DNA from 2 places in the Thioalkalivibrio sp. ALMg9 genome. Region 1 is predicted to be linked to the other one. Evidence: predicted binding sites of a transcription regulator. Region 1 holds the regulator's gene; the other holds the start of a gene.
What was found. The regulator sigma-54, encoded in region 1, starts transcription at its own class of promoters, with help from an activator protein. The targets are predictions, from matches to a motif close to TGGCANGNTNCNTGCTT.
Positions count from the first base shown of each region.

Region 1 (5,658 bases):
CAGGCGCTCGCGGGCGCGGGCCAGGACCTCGTCGGGGTCGTCGTTCTGGGACATCGCCATGGACTCGCAGTCCTCGGGCAGGCCCCCGAGCATGCTCTGCGCGGTCTGCAGCAGGGTATCGCCCAGGTTTTGATGCGTGATCAGAATGAGACCAACGCCCATGGATCTGCTCCGATTGCGGGTTCCAGAAGGCCCTCGTCCCGCGTCCAGTGGTTACTGTTTCCCCAGCTCGCGGTGACGGGTGCTAACAGTAACATGTTCCCGATCCTGCCACGCCTCCGCAAGCCGCTCCACCAGATACACCGAGCGGTGTTGCCCGCCGGTACAACCGATGGAGACGGTTATGTAGCTGCGGTGATCGTCCAGCAGGCGCGGCAGCCACTGGGACAGGAATCCCTGGATGCTGTCGAACATGGCCGCGACCTCCGCGTGCCGCTCAAGGAACTCGCACACGGGCGGGTCGCGACCGGTCAGGGCGGCCAGATCGCTTTCGTAGTGCGGATTGGGCAAGCAGCGCACGTCGAACACGAAGTCGGAATCCAGCGGCGCGCCGTGTTTGAAGCCGAAAGACTGGAACTGCAGGGATAGTTCGTGTTCCCCGCGCTCGCCTATGCGGTCGCGCAGGGTGCGGGCCAGATCGTGCATCGACAGGCGCGAGGTGTCGACCGTCAGGTCGGCCTCCGCGGCCACATGGCCCAGCCACTCGCGTTCGCGGTCGATGGCCTCGACCAGTGGCACGCCGTCGCGCGCCAGCGGGTGGCGCCGGCGGGTCAGGTGGTAGCGCCGCAGCAGCACCTCGCTGGCCGCCTGCAGGAACAGGACCTCCACCTGCACCCCGTCCGCCCGTAGTTGCGCCAGGAGATCGGAGAACCCCTCCAGGGCCTCCAGGCCGCTGCGCACATCCACGCCCACGGCCAGATGGCGGTCGGTCTCGGTGTCGTAGTGGCCCTGCCGGACCTGATCGATCAGGTCCGGCAGCAGCGGCAGCGGGAGGTTGTCGACGCAGAAGTAGCCGGCATCCTCTAGGGTGTGCAGGGCCACGGTCTTGCCGGACCCGGACAGGCCACTGACGATTAGCAGGCGCATGGCCGATTCAGCCCTCCGGGTCCGGGTTGGGGACCGTAGTGGCGGGCACCGCGCGATGGTAGGGCGGCTCCTCCGTCTCGCCGCTCATCTGGCGGCGCTGGCGTGCGCGCAGGTCGTCGCCAGCGATATAGCCCTGCATGTGCAGCATGTGGTTGCGCACGGCCGCCTCGATCATCACCGCGATGTTACGCCCCGGCGCGATCGGCAGGCTGATCAAGGGGACGCGCAGGCCGAGGATATCGATCTCGCCGCGGCGCCCGTTCAGCCGGTCATCGGGGACCGGCGAGGGTTCGCCATGATCGCGTAGGTCGATGATCAGGCGCAGGTACTTGCCGCCCTTGATCGCGGAATCGCCGTACATGGCGCGGATGTTGAGCACCCCAAGACCGCGCACCTCGAGCAGGTCCTGGAGCAGGGCCGGGCAGTGGCCGCGCACGATGTCGGGCGCAATGCGCGCGAATTCGGGGGCATCGTCGGCGATCAGGCGATGCCCGCGCGAGATCAGTTCCAGTGCGACCTCGCTCTTGCCGACGCTGGAGGCGCCGCTGATCAGCACCCCGATCCCGAGGATCTCCATGAACACGCCGTGGCGCACCTCGAAATGGGCCAGGCGCTGCTGCAGGAAATAGCGCAGCAGCGAGATAATCTCGTGGCTGCTGGTGCTGGAGCACAGGATCAGCGGCAGCGCCTCCTGCGGGGCGTCGGGCATCTCCGAGAACGGACAGGTGTCCTCGGCGAAGATCACCGCGGTGGTCCCGGTGCGGGCCATCTCCAGGATCAGGTCGTTGCACTGGGTGGCGCTGAGGCTGGAGATGTAGCGGGCCTCGAAGTCGCCGATGATCTGGATGCGGTTGGGCCGGATCAGGTTGAGATGGCCGGCCAGCGGCAGGTCGTCCCCGTCGTCGCCGACCAGCTTGCGGTCGGGTGCTGCATGTTCGCCGTGCACGAAGCGAAGATCCAGGCGGTTTCCCATGGCCTGGATCAGGCTCTCCACGTTGATGTCGCGGGCGATCCCGCCTTCTCCCAGCGCCTCGTTCATGGCAGACGCTGCGCGCCGGAATCGCGGCTGGAGGCGGGTTCCACGGGCTTAGTCCTCGCTGAAGCGGCGCACGAGTTCCTGTTCCAGGGCCGCCGCGTCCCCGGCCCGGCGCAGCGCTCCGATGGTGTCTGGCTGCGACAGGCCGCGGGCGAGCTGGGCCAGCAGGTCGAGATGGTCGCCGGTGGCGGCCTCCGGGACCAGCAGTGCGATCAGGATATCGACCGGCTCGTGATCCATGGCGTCGAAGTCGACGCCCTTTTCCAGGCGCAGCACGGCCACGCGCGGCGCCTCGAGATCGGCCAGGCGGCCATGGGGAATCGCAACCCCATGGCCGAGACCGGTGGATCCGAGTTTTTCGCGCGCGGACAAGGCCTCGAAGATCGCGTTGCTCCCCGGTCCCGTGCCGTCACCTCCGCCGGCGAGGAGGTCCGCCAGGGCCTCCAGGGCCCGTTTCTGGCTGGAGCACTCGGGTTGCAGGCCAATGCGCTCGGAGGTGATCAACTCGGCAATCGTCATGGATCAGGAGGCCTGCTCGCGGTTGCGCTGGGCACCTTCGGCGCGGTGGTGGTCCTTGACCTTTTCCTTGTGCTTGATCAGCTGACGGTCGACTTTGTCGATCAGCGCGTCGATCGCGGCATACATGTCCTCGTGAGAGGCCTCGGCGTGGATGTGATTGCCGCTGACCTGGAGATTCGCTTCGGCCTGGTTGTGCTGATTCCGGGTCTTCTCGTGGGTCAGCACGACGTGGACGTCGATGACCTTGTCGAAGTGGCGCTCCAGCTTCGCGAATTTCTCGTTGACGTAGTCGCGCAGGGCGTCGGTGATGTCCACGTGGTGGCCGGTCAGGTTGATCTGCATGGTCAGGACTCCTTGGTTACTTGCTGCCGGTGGGCATCGAGGCCATCTGCCGGCGTTCGCTGGATGAAGGGATGTGCATCGCCTCGCGGTACTTGGCCACGGTGCGGCGCGCTACGTTGATGCCCCGGTCCGACAGGACCTGGGCGAGCCGGGCATCGCTGAGCGGCTTGTTCGGGGGTTCGTCGCCAATCAATTCGCGAATCATGGCACGGATGGCGGTGGCGGAACACTCGCCGCCATCGTTCGTGCCGACATGGCTGGAGAAGAAATACTTGAACTCGAAGACCCCGCGCGGGGTGTGCATGTATTTCTGCGTGGTAACCCGCGAGATGGTCGATTCGTGCATCTCCAGGGTCTCGGCAATGTCGCGCAGGATCAATGGCTGCATCGCGACGTCGCCATGCTCGAGAAAGCCCTGCTGGCGGTGGACGATCGCCTCGGCGACCCGCAGCAGTGTGTCGTTGCGGCTGTGCAGGCTCTTCAGGAACCAGCGTGCCTCCTGCAGCTGATCGCGCATAAAGGCGCTGTCGCGGGCATCCGAGACCTGGCGCACCATGCCGGCGTAGAGGTCGTTGATGCGGATGCGCGGTGCGATCTCCGGATTCAGCTCCACGCGCCAGCCCTCGGTGGTGTGGCGCACGTAGACATCCGGGACCACGTATTCCGAGGTGGCGGAGCTGATCTGTGCGCCGGGGCGCGGGTTCAGGGTGCGGATCAGATCCAGTGCGCGGGCCAGTTCGTCCGGGTCGCGTACGCCGGACTGGCGCTGCAGGGCCTTGTAGTCGCGCTTGCCCAGGCTGTCCATGCCGTGTTCCAGGATCGCCCGTGCGGCCTCGCGGGCCGGGGCGTCCGGGGCCAGTTCGCGTAGCTGGATCTCCAGGCACTCCCGCAGGTTGCGCGCGCCGACCCCCAGCGGGTCGCACTGCTGAATCCAGTGGAGCACTGCCTCGACCTCGTCGACGCCGACGGTTTCATCCTCGCCTCGGCTGATGGTCTCGGCCAGGGTTTCCAGGTCACCCTCGAGATAGCCGTCGGGGCTGATGGCGTCAATCAGGGCCGCCCCGATGCGCTGGTCGCGCGGTGTCAGATGGCTCAGATGCAGCTGCCACAGCAGGTGATCCTGCAGGCCCTCACCGTCGTCGTCGCTGGTGTTTTCCAGCGGGTCGCGGTCATCCACGCCCTTGTTGGGCGTCGGGGCCGGCTCGTAGATGTCGTCCCAGCGGCTGTCGGTCGTCAGTTCCTCGGGGATCACGTCGTCGCTGGTGGTGGTGGCCTCCATGCGATCGCCTTCCACCAGCTCGCCGTCCTGGTTCAGGCGCTCGGTGTCGGCCTCGGCATCTTCGTCCTCGACCTGTTCGAGCATGGGGTTGCTCTCCAGCGCCTGCTGGATCTCCACCTGGAGCTCGAGCGTGGACAGCTGCAACAGGCGGATCGCCTGCTGCAGTTGCGGGGTCATGGTCAGCGTTTGACCCAGCTGCAGATTCAGGCCGGGTTTCAGCATCGGGTATGCGGGGCGAGGGTTGGCATTGATGGAATCTTAAAGCCTGCCTTGTGGTTTGTGCACCGACCGGGCCGCATATGGGGCGCTTTCACAGGCGGAAGTTCTCGCCGAGATAGACCCGGCGCACCTGGGGATCGGCCAGCAGCTCGTCCGGTGTCCCGGCGGCCAGCAGGCGGCCTTCGCTTAGAATATAGGCCCTGTGGCAGATGCCGAGGGTCTCGCGCACGTTGTGATCGGAGATCAGTACGCCGATGCCGCGCTGGGCGAGATGCCGAATCACGTCCTGGATGTCGCCCACCGAGATCGGGTCCACCCCGGCGAAGGGCTCGTCCAGACAGATGAAGCGCGGATCCCCGGCGAGGGCGCGGGCGATCTCGGCCCGGCGCCGTTCCCCACCGGACAGCGCGATGCCCGGGCTGTGGCGCACGGTCTCGAGCTGGAACTCCTCGATCAGCGCATCGCCAATGCGCCGGCGCTCGTGGCGATCGAGTCCGGGGCGCAGCTCGAGCACGGCCTGGAGGTTGTCCCACACGCTCAGGCGGCGAAAGATCGAGGCCTCCTGCGGCAGGTAGCCGAGGCCGGCGCGCGCGCGCACATGGATGGGGGCGCGGGTGATATCGCGTTCGCCCAGGGTGATGCGTCCGGTATTGGGGCGGATCAGCCCGACCAGGCTGTAGAAGCAGGTGGTCTTGCCGGCCCCGTTCGGGCCCAGCAGGCCGACCACCTCGCCGGGCGCGAGGTCGACGTCCACCTGGTCCAGCACCGTGCGCTGGCCGTAGCGCTTGGTCAGCTCGCGTCCGATCAGGCGGTCGTTGGTTTGTGCCGGTGTGGCGGATGGGCTGGGGGCGGTGGCGTTCATTCGTCGTCGCGCGGCTGGATGGTGATGCGCACGCGCTCGCTGTCGCCTTCGCCGCGTTCGGCCTCGATCACGTCGGTCGTCAGGTCGTAGGTGATGCGCTTGCCGCGCGCCTCCTCGCTGGTGGTGATCACATGGGCCTGGTCGGTGAGGATCATGCGGTCTTCGTTCAGCAGGTAGTCGATGCGCAGGGCGGTGGCAATGCGCATCTCTCCGGTTTCCGGATCGGGTGATTCCAGGCGTGCCGGCTCGCCGTGGGCCTCCATCTCGTAGGGGCGGCGATCGCGGGTGCGCACGTAGACCTTGTCGGCCTCCAGG
Region 1 is NZ_AQYC01000006.1:133,881-139,538, reverse strand. It holds gene F792_RS0102785 (PTS sugar transporter subunit IIA) at 1-162, opposite strand, end outside; gene rapZ (RNase adapter RapZ) at 214-1,086, opposite strand; gene hprK (HPr(Ser) kinase/phosphatase) at 1,094-2,125, opposite strand; gene F792_RS0102770 (PTS sugar transporter subunit IIA) at 2,174-2,641, opposite strand; gene hpf (ribosome hibernation-promoting factor, HPF/YfiA family) at 2,645-2,983, opposite strand; gene F792_RS0102760 (RNA polymerase factor sigma-54) at 3,000-4,484, opposite strand; gene lptB (LPS export ABC transporter ATP-binding protein) at 4,573-5,343, opposite strand; gene lptA (lipopolysaccharide transport periplasmic protein LptA) at 5,340-5,658, opposite strand, start outside.

Region 2 (5,658 bases), on a different contig from region 1:
AGGGCGGTGGCCTGTCTGCGCCCGCGATTACGGACAAGGACCGCGACGATATCCGCCTGGCGGCCGAGCTGCAGGTGGACTACCTGGCCGTCTCGTTCCCGCGTTCCGCCCAGGACCTGCACCTGGCGCGGGGCCTGTTGAAGGATGCCGGCTGGGAGGCCGGGATCTGCGCCAAGATCGAGCGCTCCGAGGCCCTGGAGGTGATCGACGAGATTATCGCCGCCTCGGAGGTCATCATGATCGCCCGCGGCGATCTGGGCGTGGAGATCGGTGACGCCGAGCTCCCGGGGGTGCAGAAGACCCTGATCACGCGCGCGCGCAGCCTCAATCGTCTGGTCATCACTGCGACCCAGATGATGGAGACCATGATCACGAATCCGATCCCGACCCGCGCCGAGGTATTCGACGTGGCGAACGCGGTGCTGGACGGCACGGATGCGGTGATGCTCTCTGGCGAGACCGCGACCGGGCGTTATCCTGCGCGCGTGGTCACCAGCATGGACCGGATCTGCGAGGCTGCCGAGCGCCAGCGCGCCGCACGCCAGTCGGACCATCGCATGGATTCGACCTTCGGCCGGGTCGACGAGGCCATCGCGATGGCCACCATGTACACCGCCAACCATCTCGATGTCTCCGCGATCGCCGCGCTGACCGAGTCCGGTTCCACGGCGCTGTGGATGTCGCGCATCAGCTCGGGCATCCCGATCTACGCGCTCACCCAGCACGAATCCACCAGCCGCCGCATGACGCTTTATCGCGGCGTCTATCCGGTGACTCTGAAGCCGATCCCCGAGAGCCACGAAAGCGTGAACCGTGAGGCGGTGAACTTGCTCAAGGGCGAGGGCGTCGTGCAGGATGGCGAGTTGGTCATCATTACCAAGGGCGACCTGCAGGGCGAGCATGGCGGCACCAACGCCATGAAGATCGTGCGCGTCGGCGAACTGGCCTGAACCGCGCACCGCCCGCAGTCGCCAACCAGATTAATCGACTTTTTCACTACCTCAGTCCGAATCCCGTAAGGAGGAATCCATGGCTCTAATCTCACTTCGCCAGCTTCTGGACCATGCCGCCGAACATGGCTATGGCATGCCGGCGTACAACGCCAACAACATGGAACAGGTCCATTCGATCATGGAAGCGGCCGCTGCGGTCGACTCCCCGGTGATCATTCAGGCCTCCGCCGGTGCCCGCAAGTACGCCGGCGAGCCCTTCCTGCGCCACAACATCATCGCCGCCATCGAGCAGTACCCGGACATCCCGGTTGTGCTGCACCAGGATCACGGCTCCGAGCCGGCAGTCTGCCTGCGCTCCATCCAGTCCGGCTTCAGCTCGGTGATGATGGACGGCTCCCTGATGCCTGACATGAAGACCCCGGCCTCGTACGACTACAACCGTGACGTGACCGCCAAGGTCTCCGAGATCGCCCACGCCTGTGGCGTGTCCGTGGAAGGCGAGCTGGGCTGCCTGGGATCCCTGGAAACCGGCATGGCCGGCGAGGAAGACGGTTCCGGTGCCGAGGGCCAGCTGTCCCACGACCAGCTGCTGACCGACCCGGACGAAGCCGCCGACTTCGTGAAGAACACCAAGTGCGATGCCCTGGCGATCGCCATCGGTACCTCCCACGGCGCCTACAAGTTCACCCGTCCGCCGACCGGTGACATCCTGGCCATCCAGCGCGTGAAGGAGATCCACGCCCGCATCCCGGATACCCATCTGGTCATGCACGGCTCCTCCTCCGTTCCGCAGGAGTGGCTGCAGATCATCAACAAGTACGGCGGCGATATGGGCGAGACCTACGGCGTGCCGGTCGAAGAGATCCAGGAAGGCATCAAGCACGGCGTGCGCAAGGTCAACATCGATACCGACCTGCGCATGGCCTCCACCGGTGCGGTGCGCAAGTTCCTGGCCGAGAACCCGAAGGAATTCGATCCGCGCAAGTTCCTGAAGGCCTCGACCGCCGCAATGAAGGACCTCTGCCAGGCCCGTTACGAGGCCTTCGGTTGCGCCGGCATGGCGTCCAAGATCAAGCCGATCTCCCTGGACGACATGGTCAAGCGCTACCTGTCCGGCGAGCTGGATCCCAAGGTCAACTGATCCTGCGGGTTGCAGCACGAAAAAGGGGGCTTCGGCCCCCTTTTTTTGTGCCATGATGAATGTATTCGTTAGGGAGACGCCGACGCATTCGCGCGGCCGCGTCTCCCTTGGCCTTTCTGGAGGTTTCCACGATGCAACGACTGATCCTTTTCTGCCTGACGACGCTGGTGTTTGCCGCCATAGTGGGGAGCGCTCACGCGAACCCGTTCAGCCGCGAGATCGATCCGCAGGACATCATCGATCGCGCCCAGGCGACGGTGGAGAACATGGCGACCCACCCCGAGTACGAGTCCCTTAAAGAGGACCTGCGCGACGCCCGCGGCGTGGTGATCTTCCCGCGCGTGGCTCGCGGGGCCTTCCTGATCGGAGGCTCCGGCGGCATCGGCGTGTTCCTTGCCTGGGACGACGAGCGCGGCGATTATTCGCCGGTGGCGTTCTACTCCCTCGGTTCGGTCAGCTTCGGCATGCAGTTCGGTGGTGATGCCGCCGAGGTGGTGATGGTCGCGCGCACCCAGGATGCGGTGGACTCGATGTTCGGGTCCGCCATCCGCCTGGGGGGCGATGCCTCGGTGGCTGCCGGTCCGGTGGGTGCGGGCCGGAGCGCCACCCCGACGGCCGACTTCCTGTCCTACTCGCGGGCGCGGGGTGCCTACCTGGGCATGAGCTTGTCCGGCTCGCGCATGACCGTGCGCGACGACTTCAACGAGGCGTACTACGGCGAGTCCCAGCGCCCGGTGCATATCATCGAGAGCCGCCGCGTCGACCGTGAAGGGACCCGTGCCCTGCGCGAGACCCTGGCCGGGTTCCGGGTTGACGAAGAGGAAGCCCCTGCGGCCTCCGAGTCCCGTGGTCAGGGGCGCGAGTCCTCCGGCGGCGTGCGCCCGGACAACTTCGAGGTGGAGAGCTTCTGAACCAGCGCCGCGCGGGTGATGCCTTCGGCTGACTCGATGATCGGGGCGCTCGTGCGTGAACGCAGCGCGGCCGCATTGTCGAGGCGCGGGTCGGCATCCTCCCGGCGCCGGTTGAGCACGATCCCGGCCAGTTGCAGGCCGCGTCGTTCCAGGGCCTCCAGGGTCAACAGGCAGGTGTTCAGTGTGCCCAGGCGGTCCTCCGCCACTAGCAGGACCGGCAGCCCGAGGGCCTCGGCGAGGTCCGCGTTCAGCCCATCGGTACACAGCGGCGAGTAGAAGCCCCCCGCACCCTCCACTAGCCGCGGGCCCGTGCCGTCGGCTGCGCAGGCCGCGGCCAGCTCCGCGATCGTCAGGCGCACGCCCTGGTTCGCGGCGGCCTGGTCCGGGGCGATGGCATCGGGGAAGCGCCAGGGCGTGACCTGCTCGATGGCGGCGTCCGGAAGGCCCGCCGCGTGGGTCAGGTTCATCCCGTCCTCGGGCCACAGCCCATCGGGGCCCGGCGGGCAGCCGGATTCCACCGGCTTGCGCGGTTGCGGCCGCAGCCCACGATCCCGCCAGAGTTCCAGCAGCGCGCAGCTGACGAAGGTCTTGCCGACGCCGGTGTCGGTGCCGGTGACGAACAGGCCCTGCGGGGGCGCTCCTGTCTGTGCCGGGCTCATGCGTCGCGGGTCAGGCGCTCCAGGGCCTCGCGATAGCGCGCCGCGGTCTGTTCCACCACTTCCGCGGGCAGCTCGGGGCCGGGCGGCTGCTTGTCCCAGTCCAGGGTCTCCAGGTAGTCGCGTACGTATTGCTTGTCGAAGGACTCCGGGCTGGTGCCTGGCGCGTAGCGGTCGGCCGGCCAGAAGCGCGAGGAGTCCGGGGTCAGGACCTCGTCGATCAGATGCAGGGTGCCGGCGGCATCGACGCCGAACTCGAACTTGGTGTCGGCGATGATGATGCCGCGCTCGGCGGCGTAGTCGCGGGCCATCGCGTAGATCGAGAGTGCCGCATCGCGCACCTGCCGCGCCCGGTCCTCGCCGATGGTCGCCACCACGGCATCAAAGTCGATATTGGCGTCGTGGTCGCCGACGTCGGCCTTGGTGCTGGGGGTGAAGATCGCCTCGGGGAGCTTCGAGGCGAGCTCCAGGCCGGCCGGGAGCGGGATGCCGCAGACCGCGCCGCTGGCCTGGTAGTCCTTCCAGCCAGAGCCGATCAGGTAGCCGCGTACCACTGCCTCCACCGGCAGGGCCTCGAGCCGGCGGATCACCAGGCTGCGTCCTTCCAGCGGGGCGCGAACGGCCGGGTCCGGAATCACCTGTTCCAGTGGGATATCGGTCAACTGGTTGGGGATGCCCAGCTCGCGCTCCACCTTGTGCATCCAGAACTGCGTGATCTCCGTCAGCACTCGGCCCTTCTCGGGCACGGCCGTGGGCAGGATCACGTCAAAGGCGGACAGGCGGTCGGTGGTGACCATCAGCCAGTGGTCGGCGTCCACCGCATAGAGATCGCGTACCTTGCCGCGATGCACGAGTTCCAGGTCGGGGAGTTGGCTTTCAAGCAGGGTGTCAGTCATGCCGCGATTCTACCGGGCGCGGGCCTTGCGCACCACGAAGCGGACGAAGACACGAAGAAAAGCGATCCACAAGGAGACGCGACGATCGGCAGCAAGCGCATGGGCGCGTCGAGCCTTATCCACCGGCCATTCACGCCCCCCGCTTCGCTCTCACCAGTGAGCCCTTCCGGCCTTTGGGTCTCCCTGTGGATCGCTCCTTGACCGGGCTTTTCTGCGCGTCCGGGAGCGCTTCGTGGTGCGCATGGCTTGTCGGGTGGGGCCGGGGTCGCTATCGTTCGGGCCATGACTGAGATGGCAGGCAATTCGGCGGCGCCTCGCGTGGGCGTCGTGATGGGGAGCACCTCCGACTGGGCGACCATGGAGCGGGCGGTGGATGTGCTGGACGAACTCGGGATCCCGTTCGAGGCCCGGGTGGTGTCGGCTCACCGAACACCGGATCTGCTTTTCGAGTACGCCGAGCAGGCACGCGAGCGGGGCCTCCAGGCGATCATCGCCGGGGCCGGGGGGGCGGCGCACCTGCCGGGGATGCTGGCCTCCAAGACCCCGGTTCCGGTGCTCGGCGTGCCGGTCGCCTCGCGCCACCTGAAGGGGCAGGACTCGCTGCTGTCCATCGTGCAGATGCCGCGCGGCATCCCCGTGGCGACCTTCGCGATCGGCGAGGCGGGCGCGGCGAACGCCGCCTTGTTCGCCGCCGCGATGCTGGCGAACCACGATCTCGATCTGCGTGAGCGTCTGGATGCCTTTCGCCAGTCCCAGAGTCAGGCCGTGCTGGGGCAGACCCTGCCACCGGACCCGTCATGATCCAGCCCCCTGCGACCCTCGGGCTGCTCGGTGGCGGGCAGCTCGGCCGCTATTTCGTGGAGGCCGCACAGGGTATGGGCTATCCCGTATGGGTCCTGGACCCGGACCCGGCGAGCCCGGCCGGGCGAGTGGCGGCGCGGCACCTGTGCCAGGCCTTCGACGACCCCGATGCGCTGCAGGCCCTGGCCGGGGCCTGCGCGGTCATTACCACCGAGTTCGAGAACATCCCGCGCCCGGCCGTGGAGTGGCTGGATGCCCGCGCCTGTCTGCGCCCGGGGCCGCGCGCCCTGAGCATTGCCC
Region 2 is NZ_AQYC01000008.1:350,463-356,120, forward strand. It holds gene pyk (pyruvate kinase) at 1-950, shown strand, start outside; gene fba (class II fructose-bisphosphate aldolase) at 1,030-2,094, shown strand; gene F792_RS0106920 (lipid-binding SYLF domain-containing protein) at 2,226-3,005, shown strand; gene bioD (dethiobiotin synthase) at 2,945-3,664, opposite strand; gene F792_RS0106930 (phosphoribosylaminoimidazolesuccinocarboxamide synthase) at 3,661-4,557, opposite strand; gene purE (5-(carboxyamino)imidazole ribonucleotide mutase) at 4,849-5,358, shown strand; gene F792_RS0106940 (5-(carboxyamino)imidazole ribonucleotide synthase) at 5,355-5,658, shown strand, end outside.
Region 2: the regulator sigma-54 is predicted to act here: its motif matches at 2,143-2,159, upstream of F792_RS0106920 (lipid-binding SYLF domain-containing protein).